Regions from separate parts of the Paenibacillus sp. NPDC058367 genome, predicted to be linked through region 3. Evidence: riboswitches for the same ligand, from Rfam matches in the RefSeq annotation. Region 3 holds a riboswitch; each other region holds the start of a gene.
The links. A riboswitch is a leader RNA that binds a small molecule or an ion and turns the genes downstream of it on or off. The one in region 3 is predicted to bind cyclic di-GMP.
Positions count from the first base shown of each region.

Region 1: another riboswitch for cyclic di-GMP. It lies ahead of ACFWMP_RS24440 (anti-repressor SinI family protein); the one in region 3 lies ahead of ACFWMP_RS25020 (choice-of-anchor A family protein).
Region 2: another riboswitch for cyclic di-GMP. It lies ahead of ACFWMP_RS21515 (NPCBM/NEW2 domain-containing protein); the one in region 3 lies ahead of ACFWMP_RS25020 (choice-of-anchor A family protein).

Region 1 is NZ_JBHXIZ010000005.1:257,849-261,107, reverse strand. It holds gene ACFWMP_RS24450 (TasA family protein) at 1-564, shown strand, start outside; gene ACFWMP_RS24445 (helix-turn-helix domain-containing protein) at 734-1,063, shown strand; gene ACFWMP_RS24440 (anti-repressor SinI family protein) at 1,266-1,421, opposite strand; cyclic di-GMP riboswitch class I at 1,449-1,533, opposite strand; gene ACFWMP_RS24435 (2-oxoglutarate dehydrogenase E1 component) at 2,005-3,259, shown strand, end outside.
Region 2 is NZ_JBHXIZ010000004.1:177,154-180,412, forward strand. It holds gene ACFWMP_RS21505 (EAL domain-containing protein) at 1-2, shown strand, start outside; gene ACFWMP_RS21510 (hypothetical protein) at 118-684, shown strand; cyclic di-GMP riboswitch class I at 842-928, shown strand; gene ACFWMP_RS21515 (NPCBM/NEW2 domain-containing protein) at 1,083-3,259, shown strand, end outside.
Region 3 is NZ_JBHXIZ010000005.1:385,837-389,095, forward strand. It holds gene ACFWMP_RS25015 (YhjD family protein) at 359-751, opposite strand; cyclic di-GMP riboswitch class I at 1,243-1,333, shown strand; gene ACFWMP_RS25020 (choice-of-anchor A family protein) at 1,444-3,259, shown strand, end outside.

The sequences.
Region 1 (3,259 bases), 130 kb from region 3:
GCACTGGGTTTATCATTGATTGGTGGAGGAACCTTCGCTTACTTTAGTGACACTGCACAAAGCACTGCTACATTTGCTGCAGGTACACTCGATTTGAACTCCGACCCTTCAGTTATCGTAAATATTCCAAACCTAAAACCAGGTGATACTGTAACCAAATCCTTCAAATTGAAAAACGATGGTTCGCTCGATATCGGATCTATTATTCTGAACACTTCCACTCAAATTACGGATGCTAAAGGTGACAACTACCTGGATTTAGCCCAATTCATTAAGGTCAAATTCCTTAGAAATAACGATAAAGGAACCGTCGTTTCTCCTGAAGATGTAGTCTATCAAACTACGCTTGCTGATTTAAAATCTCAACATCCGGATCTCGTAAAAAATACTGGTTGGGATCAACTCTTCACCGAAGCATCTGGTATTAAAGCCGGCACCAATGACAGCTTCTCCGTCCAATTTGAATTTGTGGAAAATAACCAAGATCAAAATATTTTCCAAGGCGATAGCATAACCCTGACATGGGATTTCGTAGCTAAACAAGGTGCTAAAAAAGATTACTAAGATTAATAGAATAATTTAATATAATACTCGAAGAGCAGCAGATCCTGATTCCGGAAAGCGGATAAGTAGATGCTGCTCTTCTCTTTACAATAAACTTTGTCGAATTTAATGATATTTGCTATACTAATAACAAAAATTACGGAGGGGCGTCAGCATAGTGTCACAAAATATGGGCCAACGTATCCAGCATCTCCGCCTAGAAAAGGGATTGTCCCTATCTGAGCTTGCGGACAGAGCGGATGTTGCTAAGTCGTATCTTAGCAATGTGGAGAGAAACATCCAATCCAATCCTTCAATCCAGTTTATCGAAAAGATCGCCGATGCGCTTCAGGTATCCATCCACGCTTTGCTCTATGGAGAACCTAATGATGCTGAGGAGTCACCTTTAGATTCGGAATGGTTCCGATTGGTGCAGGAAGCTATGGCCTCAGGCATAAGCAAACGCGAATTCAAGGAGTTTCTGGACTACCAGAAATGGCGCCTTGATCAGAAGGATTAATATTCCACCTGACCTGATAAGATCCTCTTCTACTCATACTATTAAACATAAGCGCCCTCGCCCTCCTAACATGGACCGCGAAGGCGTTTTATATTCTAGTAAAATATAAGGACTATTTATCTTGTATACTTTCTTATATTTTGAAAAAGGGCCCAGCGAGTTATCGCTGGGCCCTTTTTCAAAATATAACGCACTAAATGTATTACTGCACGGCTTGCACAGTCTTCTCATGAAAGAATCGACGAATTTCATCTGCCTTTATGCCAGCCTTCTTAGCTGCTAATAATAAATGTACCCACTCAACGTCTAGATCAATGACCTGCTGTTCTCTGTTGCTTCCCTGGTTGGACTTGTCCAAAAAATCTCCTCCTAAGATTTTACGTCCCCAGGCAATCCGGCTGTCATAGTATTTCTACCTTAGACCCGCGACTTTGTGCCCCTGTCTTTCGGCAGGTTTACCTTTTACTGGACCCTTTACACGAAAGGATCTACTTTGAAATATATGAAAATCGCTAACTGCAATAACATTATACTATACTAAAGTGGAAAAGTGTGTCGATTTCTGATTAGTTTTTCCATTAAAAAACAAAAAATAGAAGCGCTTTTGTGCGATATCTTGTCCTATTAACACGATACTCGTCCCATTCATAAAATTAATTAAGCCAATATAATGATACTTCCTTCCCTATTAGTTAAAAATAAGGATATTAGAATCATTTTAGTGGGCCTTAGGAATGGGTAATGAGAAGAAACAGCGTTCTTTTCATTAGAACAAGCTAACCCATACCATTTTGCGAACGTATTGGACGAAAGAATGAATTGATTACACGTGTGGAAAGTAGCACAATAAGATGAGAAATGAAACCGCAATCATCACAGCTCCAGTAAGCGTTGACACAAAATGTCACGTATGGAGTTCATCCGTTAAGGAGGATGTATTCATGGCAGCCAAAGAGCCCTATAACGAATCCATTTGGAGTAAGTATTACGGACCCAATTTAGGCTACATTCAAGAAAGATATGAACAGTTTGTGAAAGATCCTTCCACCGTAGAGAATAATTATCGCGAGCTTTTTACAAATTCGGGTCCCCCACCCCTAACACCGGATAGCGAACCGGCTCCACAGCCTCGCATTTCGGGAGACACCGAATGGCTTAGAAAGGCAGTAAGAGCTTCCAAGCTAATCGCTAATATTCGTATATATGGCCATATGGCCGCTGATATTGATCCGCTTGAGCGCGATCACAATCCCATGGCTAAATATCTTGAACTCGAAACCTATGAGCTGACTCGTGAGGATCTGCTCGCACTACCTGCCACGCTCATTTGGGAGAATGCGCCGAATGATGTGCATACCGGATGGGATGCAGTTCAGCGTATGCGTCAGGCTTACACCAAGACAATCGCCTATGAATTCGGGCATGTGCATGAAGAACAAGAACTGAAATGGTTGAACAGACAGGCAGAATCCACAAGCTCACCAGCGCCTTTAAATAATGCAGAACGTAAAGAGCTGCTAAACCGCCTGATCCAAGTAGAGCAATTTGAAACCTTCCTTCACAAAACCTTTGTGGGTCAGAAGCGTTTCAGCTTGGAAGGCAATGACGCACTCGTACCGATGCTGGATGAAATCGTACGCGCTGCTGCGCATGACGGCGCAGAGCATATTCTGATGGGCATGGCGCATCGTGGTCGCCTCAACGTTCTTGCACATATTTTGGGCAAACCTTATGACATTATATTTTCAGAGTTTCATCATTCTCCGAACAAGGAGCTTTTCCCTTCCGAAGGCTCTACAGGCATTAACTATGGCTGGACGGGTGATGTGAAATACCATCTGGGTGCAGATCGCGCTGTCCGTGAAGGAGAAACCGTACGCACAAGAATAACACTAGCGAATAACCCAAGTCACTTGGAATTCGTCAATCCTGTCGTGGAAGGCTTCACTCGTGCTGCTCAAGAAGATCGGAGCACAGCCGGATTGCCGAAGATTGATACCAGTAAAGCTATGGCGGTACTGATGCATGGCGATGCTGCTTTTCCAGGTGAAGGGATTGTTGCAGAAACACTTAATATTGGCAAACTTCAAGGTTATCAGAATGGCGGGACGATCCATATCATTGTTAATAACCGGATCGGCTTTACGACAGAAAGCGAAGACTCCCGTTCAACGCATTATGCGAGTGACATCGCCA
Region 2 (3,259 bases), on a different contig from region 3:
GATCCTAATGAGTATAACTCCGTCTAGAGGATGAGATGAATTTCAGGTCAGAGTCTGAGTGCAGCCAACCCCTAGGGTTGTATAATTAAGGTAATTGAGAAGGGGGACGGGATGGATATGAAATGGCATAAGTACATCACGCACTGGGCGGATTCTAGAGGGTTAGGTGGACGAGAAATTGATTATCAATGGCCGTCTCCATCATTTCCGGTGGTAAGTATTCGCAGCAATTTGGGTCGATACTCAGGTCAGGGGTATGGTCACGGAAGCAAGCCACAAGTGAAGACAGCTGTTGGATTAATTGCTATTGGAGATGTAGCTGTAGGCTTGATTTCCATAGGTGCGATAAGCGTAGGGGTTCTATCCGTGGGTGCAATATCACTAGGAATGTGGTTAGCCCTTGGAGCGATAGCCATTAGCTGGCTTGGCTTCGCAGCTGGGGCGATTGCTATTGCAGGAGTGGCTGTAGGCGCGATCGCGATAGCCGAAAAAGCGTTGGGGGCTGTCGCCATAGGTGATACGGCATTTGGGGCGGTAGCCATAGGACGGATTGCTGGGGGAGCAGTAGCTATTGGCCAATGGGCATATGGTCTAATCGCAGTTGGCGAGCATGGCTTCGGGTTAATTCCCATCACGGGCGATGTGTGGAATTGGTTCCGGCGTTTGTTTGGTGCGGGGAGTTAAGTAGACCTCCAGTCCTAAAGTGTCCTCTCTCTTCCGGGATACTCGATAAAGAATATCTATCACGATAGAAAAAGTAATTGCAATTACCTATTCGGATTTCATACCAATTAATCATGCGATCAGATGTAGCGTTATGTTACTCTTTGTAATGTATTCGAAACTTCATAGGCAAACCTATGGAAATGTAGGGACGCAAAGCTATAGGGACTAAGGTTATCATAACTATTGTCAGCCAGCTGCCAAAGAGTGTATTACGCTTTTTGTTAAAGTTTAATAAAAATTAAGTCTTAGTTTTTATGCGACTTTATACGCAATCAAGCTACTCTTTTGGGGTAGTTTTTTTTGTGCCTATTTTTAGGCACGGAAGAGATTCATATTACATCTGGGGGGTAGAAAAGATGAAAAAAATGATTGCGATCGCTACATCAGCAGCCATGTTAGCTAGTTTTTCGAGTGAGGCAGGTTATGCTTTAGCAAGTGATGTAAGCAAGGTAAGTGTAGTGAACACTGTAGTACAAAGCAAGGCTGACCTATTCAGCAATGCGTCAGTTATTCCGTTTGATCTCTACGGCAAGGCTATCCTAAGCGCTTATAATGATGTTTTTAGAATGAATCCTGCGAATATTAAATCCATTACCAATAACGGTGGCAACTACTCAGGTTCACCTATAGCTAAGGCTATGGATGGCGATATGAGTACGCATTGGGAAACGGGCAAACCGAACAGTTCAACGTTCACGAATGAGGTTGTCTTTGTTTTCAATGAGTCCACTGAATTAAATAGAATCGTATACGCTGCAAGACAATCCAGTGCAAAGGGGAAGGGGTTTGCTCAGGAATTTGATATTTATGGCTCAACTACGGATGCAGGCGATTATACGCTAGTATCCTCTGGAGAATATAAAGGCGGAGCAGGTGACGTAGTAGAGATTCAGTTTGCACCCACAGCCTTCAAGAGACTTAAATTTGTCTTCAAAAAAGCTAACCAAGATTGGGCGAGTGCAGCTGAGTTTTCTTTTTACAAAGAAGATACCGTATCCGCTAAAATGAAAAATTTATTTACAGATGATACCTTGAGTCAAGTTAGCACAGCATTTAATACGGTGGAGAAATTAACGGCTTTAGAACAAGAAGTACAGACACATCCACTGTACGTGCAGTTTCAAGCAGATATAGAGAATGCAAAAGTACTTCTGGAGAATCATCAAATAGAGGCAACAGCGGCTAAGGTTTCGAAGCTAAAAGGCTATGGTACAGCATACGAAAATGCCTATAGCGAAGCTTATAGAATGCCCAACTCTAATGTATCAAAAGTAACGGTGAACGGTGGAAGCTATCCAGGTACGAAACCGGAATACATGCTCGATGACCAGCCGAATACACACTGGGAAACGAACAAGAACAATGATGACAGCTTCACGAATGAAGTCGTGTTTGAATTAGCGCAAGCGAAAGTACTAGATAGATTGGCTTTCCTGGCTAGAGATAACCGCAAAGGCTTCCCAGAGGCTTTTGAAATTTATGCATCAGAAACAAGTAAGGGAGAAACCTTCCAGCTCGTATCTAGCGGAACCGCGACTAGTACGAATGATTTTCTGGAGTTTAAATTCGAACCTACGAAGTTTAAAAGATTGAAATTCAAGTTCACAAAAGCCAATATCAACAGACCTTTTGCGGCTGAATTTAGATTTTATACAGAAGATAAAGTAAGCGAAGCTGTAAATGGTATTTTCACAGATGGCACGATGAGTGCGGTTGTTCCTGCTTATAATAGCGCCAACGCAATCAATGAATTAGAAGAAGCGGCAAAAGTACATCCGCTCTATCCAATCCTGAAAGATTCTTTGGATTTAGCTAAGAAGCTAGTGAATGGTGAAGTTCAAACTGAAGGCACCATCATTGAGGCGGAACAACGTGGAGATATGAAAAAGCATGCGCAGGAAAACCTGAGAATTGGTTTCGGTACGAACAACCAGCCTACAGGTCTCGTTGCAATGCCTGGAGATACGATCAACGTTTATGTGGACGCAGCTTCGAGCGATAAACTACCTTCTTTAGTCTTTTCTCAACAAGAGGCGGCTTGGAATGTTTGGGCTAGAGGTGTGCAATTGCGTCCAGGTAAGAATATTATAACCGTTCCTGAATTTGCTACGAATAGTTATTATGCACATGAAGTGACTAAAGGCGGTACAGTGTATATCGTCAATCCATATACAGCAGAGGAACAAGGTAAAGCACCTATGATCCGGTTCGAGGGGCTTACCAAGATCCCTATGATGACCAGGACTACAGATCCTGAACAATTTAAAGCCTTCTTAACCACCTATAAACAAAAATTAGATGAAGATAAGGCAGCGCATCCAAATGTTCAAGATCGCGAGCTCATCGATGTGGTGGAAATGGTCAGCGATCATGTTATTTTCACAGGAACTGCGACAGAAGCTTATAACAAGTTTATTACGCAAGGAAATGACCCGCTGGGTACCGTCACCGGCTATGATACTTGGATGAAGACGATCTTTGACTTCTATGGCTTGGATGGCAGTAGTGTGATTCATGATGCGAAGCTAATTCG
Region 3 (3,259 bases):
TTTACAACCTGCTATCAAGTCATCCTGTGAGAACGAATTCACTATATCATTTTGAAACAATTTGTTCAAAGCACTCGTGGCTAACTATCAATCGGTCGATTTTCTCTGTCGGCGAAGCGGGCCTCTTTGGTTGGAAATCAAAAGTGCCAAGCGGATAGCCTAAGCGACGAATTGAAGTTTTTAATGTAATTTTCATGTGAGCATCATCTTATTTTCAGGTTCAAGGTATATATTGAAGACACCAAACACCCCCCAGTGTTTTGTGGTATAAATCTCTCAGGTCTTGCCAACTCCCATGGTAAGGCCTATTTTTTTGTTCGCTAATTAAATGAGGGAGGGGGGCAGCTTCTTCGCTACTTCACTTAATCTGATACTGCTCTTCATAGCTCTTAAAAGATGAAATATCCAGACCGAGATATCTGCGCATATGAATGGCAGCTTGGGCAGCGACGATGTCGTTTAACAACAGCATTCGTTCATGGTATCCACGACATATAAATTTGGCTTCTATCCCCGTGTTAAGTCTGTTCTGCTCATAAACCTTGATTCCCCGTTTTCTCATCTCTGAACGAACATCTCTTAGATCTGTTGTAGCAACTGCTGCGGCTGTTTCAAGAACCTCCAGATAGGGGGTAGGTGTTCGTAAATGTGCAGATAGAATGGCGGAGTCCCGTTCGAAAGCTGATAAAATCATCGGAAGCAATAAATAAGATTTGACCAGCATGTTGTCCCTGCTTTCAGCTCTATTCATGAATCTCATCACCTCTAATGGGAACGTATATTCGTATTCTACCCCGATATTCCAAAAATAATCAATGGTATTTCTAAACAGATAGTCCAATGTGATTGAATTCACAACTAAATTAGAAAGAATAAAATATATTAAAATTGTAATAATAAAAAATAATGCTTCAGACTTATATAAAGGGAGAATTAGGATGAAAGAGGAAGGAAGTCTCCACCGTGGAATGGTATTTGGTTTGATTCTAAGTATTCCATTATGGATATCGATATTAGGTTGGATAAAGTTACTTTAAAATTGAAGGAAAACCTTTGTGTGAAGCGCCTTTAGGCGCTTTTTTTGTGCTTGCTTACGCGTATGAATATCAAAAGGAATTGATTGACAATTGTAGGAATGGAGCGCTAAACTATTATTAGTTCAAAAGTATTAAAAGTCATAGACGATTATTTAATAGGATGCTTAAAATGCTAGTTCTAATCCGCAAGTCAATACATATATTATCATGATAATAGCAAACCGCCTGAAAGGGTGGGACGCAAAGTCCAGGAGTCTAAAGTGTCTTAAATGCGCTATGACCGTCCGACTGCCATGAGAAGGGAATTCCACTTCTTTTTTGGCGGTCTTTTTTGTTGTTAGGTCCTTTAGAGTTTCTGGTAATTATTCTGATTAAATATAAATCATAGATTTAGGAGGTGTGCTTTTTGAAAAGAAGAATGAAACCGCTGCTTGCACTAGTATTAGCGGGGATATTGACGGTAGGTAGTGGTCTTTCTGGAGGTCATTTGGTAAATGCGGCTGGGGAGGTGCTTCCCTATACTCCTACACCTGTGTTAGGTATTGCAGGGAATTTTAATACTTTTATTTTTGGGGATTTCAAACAATCTAATGATCAGGTTCATGGGCGCCTTGCGGCCAAAGGTAATATTACTTTGCAGAATTACGGCGTATCCAAGGATAATCCAGGTGGAGATGTTCTTATCGCTGGTAATGACATCAGTTTTACTAATGGGACTGTTCATGGAGCATCCGTTTATGGTGGTGTTTTTTCCAGCAACGGTGTAGATCTTAAAGAACCAGCGAGAAAAGGGACTCCTATTGATTTTGATGCTGAAGAGCAATTTCTTATTGGACGTTCTAATGAATTCTCTTCGCTTGCTACAATAGGAACTTTCAAAAAGGAATATGGGAAAATAACGATTGATGCTCCGGAACCATTTAACGTTCTTAATCTTAGTGCTGCCGATTTCGCTGGTGCTAATGGCTTACAGTTTAATATTGCAAATAGCGCCACAGTTATCATTAACGTTAGCGGAAGTTCAGTTAACATTCCAAGCTTTCAAATCTGGGGAGGTAGCCCTAACAAGGTATTATTTAATTTTTATGAAGCTAGCACTGTTGACATTGGAAGTTTAACAATAGAAGGAACTATCCTAGCTCCGCTTGCAAAAGTAACTTATAATTCCGGTGAACTGCATGGGACGCTGATTGCAAAGGGATTTGCTGGTGGGGTGCAGATGCATTGGTATCCATATGGAGGGGAAGAACCACCTCCGACACCAACGCCGACCGTGGCACCAACACCGACACCAACCGTAACACCAACACCAACGCCGACCGTGACGCCAACACCAACGCCGACCGTGACGCCAACACCGACGCCGACCGTGACACCAACACCGACACCAACCGTGACGCCAACACCAACGCCAACCGTGACACCAACACCGACGCCGACCGTGACGCCAACACCAACGCCGACCGTAACACCAACGCCGACCGTGACGCCTACGCCGTGCGTGACACCGACACCGAAGCCAACACCAACGCCGAAGCCAACACACACACCGAAGCCAACACAAACGCCGAAGCCAACACACACACCAAAGCCAACACACACACCAAAGCCAACGCCGATCGTGACGCCAACACCAACGCCGATCGTGACACCAACACCAACGCCGACCGTGACGCCAACACCAACGCCGACCGTGACGCCAACACCAACGCCGACCGTGACACCAACACCAACGCCGACCGTGACACCAACACCAACGCCGACCGTGACGCCAACACCAACGCCGATCGTGACGCCAACACCAACGCCGACCGTGACGCCAACACCAACGCCGACCGTGACACCAACACCAACGCCGACCGTGACGCCAACACCAACGCCGACCGTGACGCCAACACCAACGCCGACCGTGACGCCAACACCAACACCAACGCCGACCGTGACGCCAACACCAACGCCGGAAGTAACGCCAACACCGACACCGTCGCCGGAAGTAACGCCAACACCGACACCTTCATCAGAAGTGACGCCAACACCGACGCCGGAGCCTCCGGTGTTCCCGACACCAACACCATCATTTGTAATTGGTACTATCGTTGTTAATGATGATCCTGTGCCGCTGGGCCCTGTAGCTTCGTCGACTCCAGCACCAGTACCAACACCAACACCGTCGAGCAATACAGAGGTACTTGTTGATGAGGAGGAGATTCCATTAGGACCAG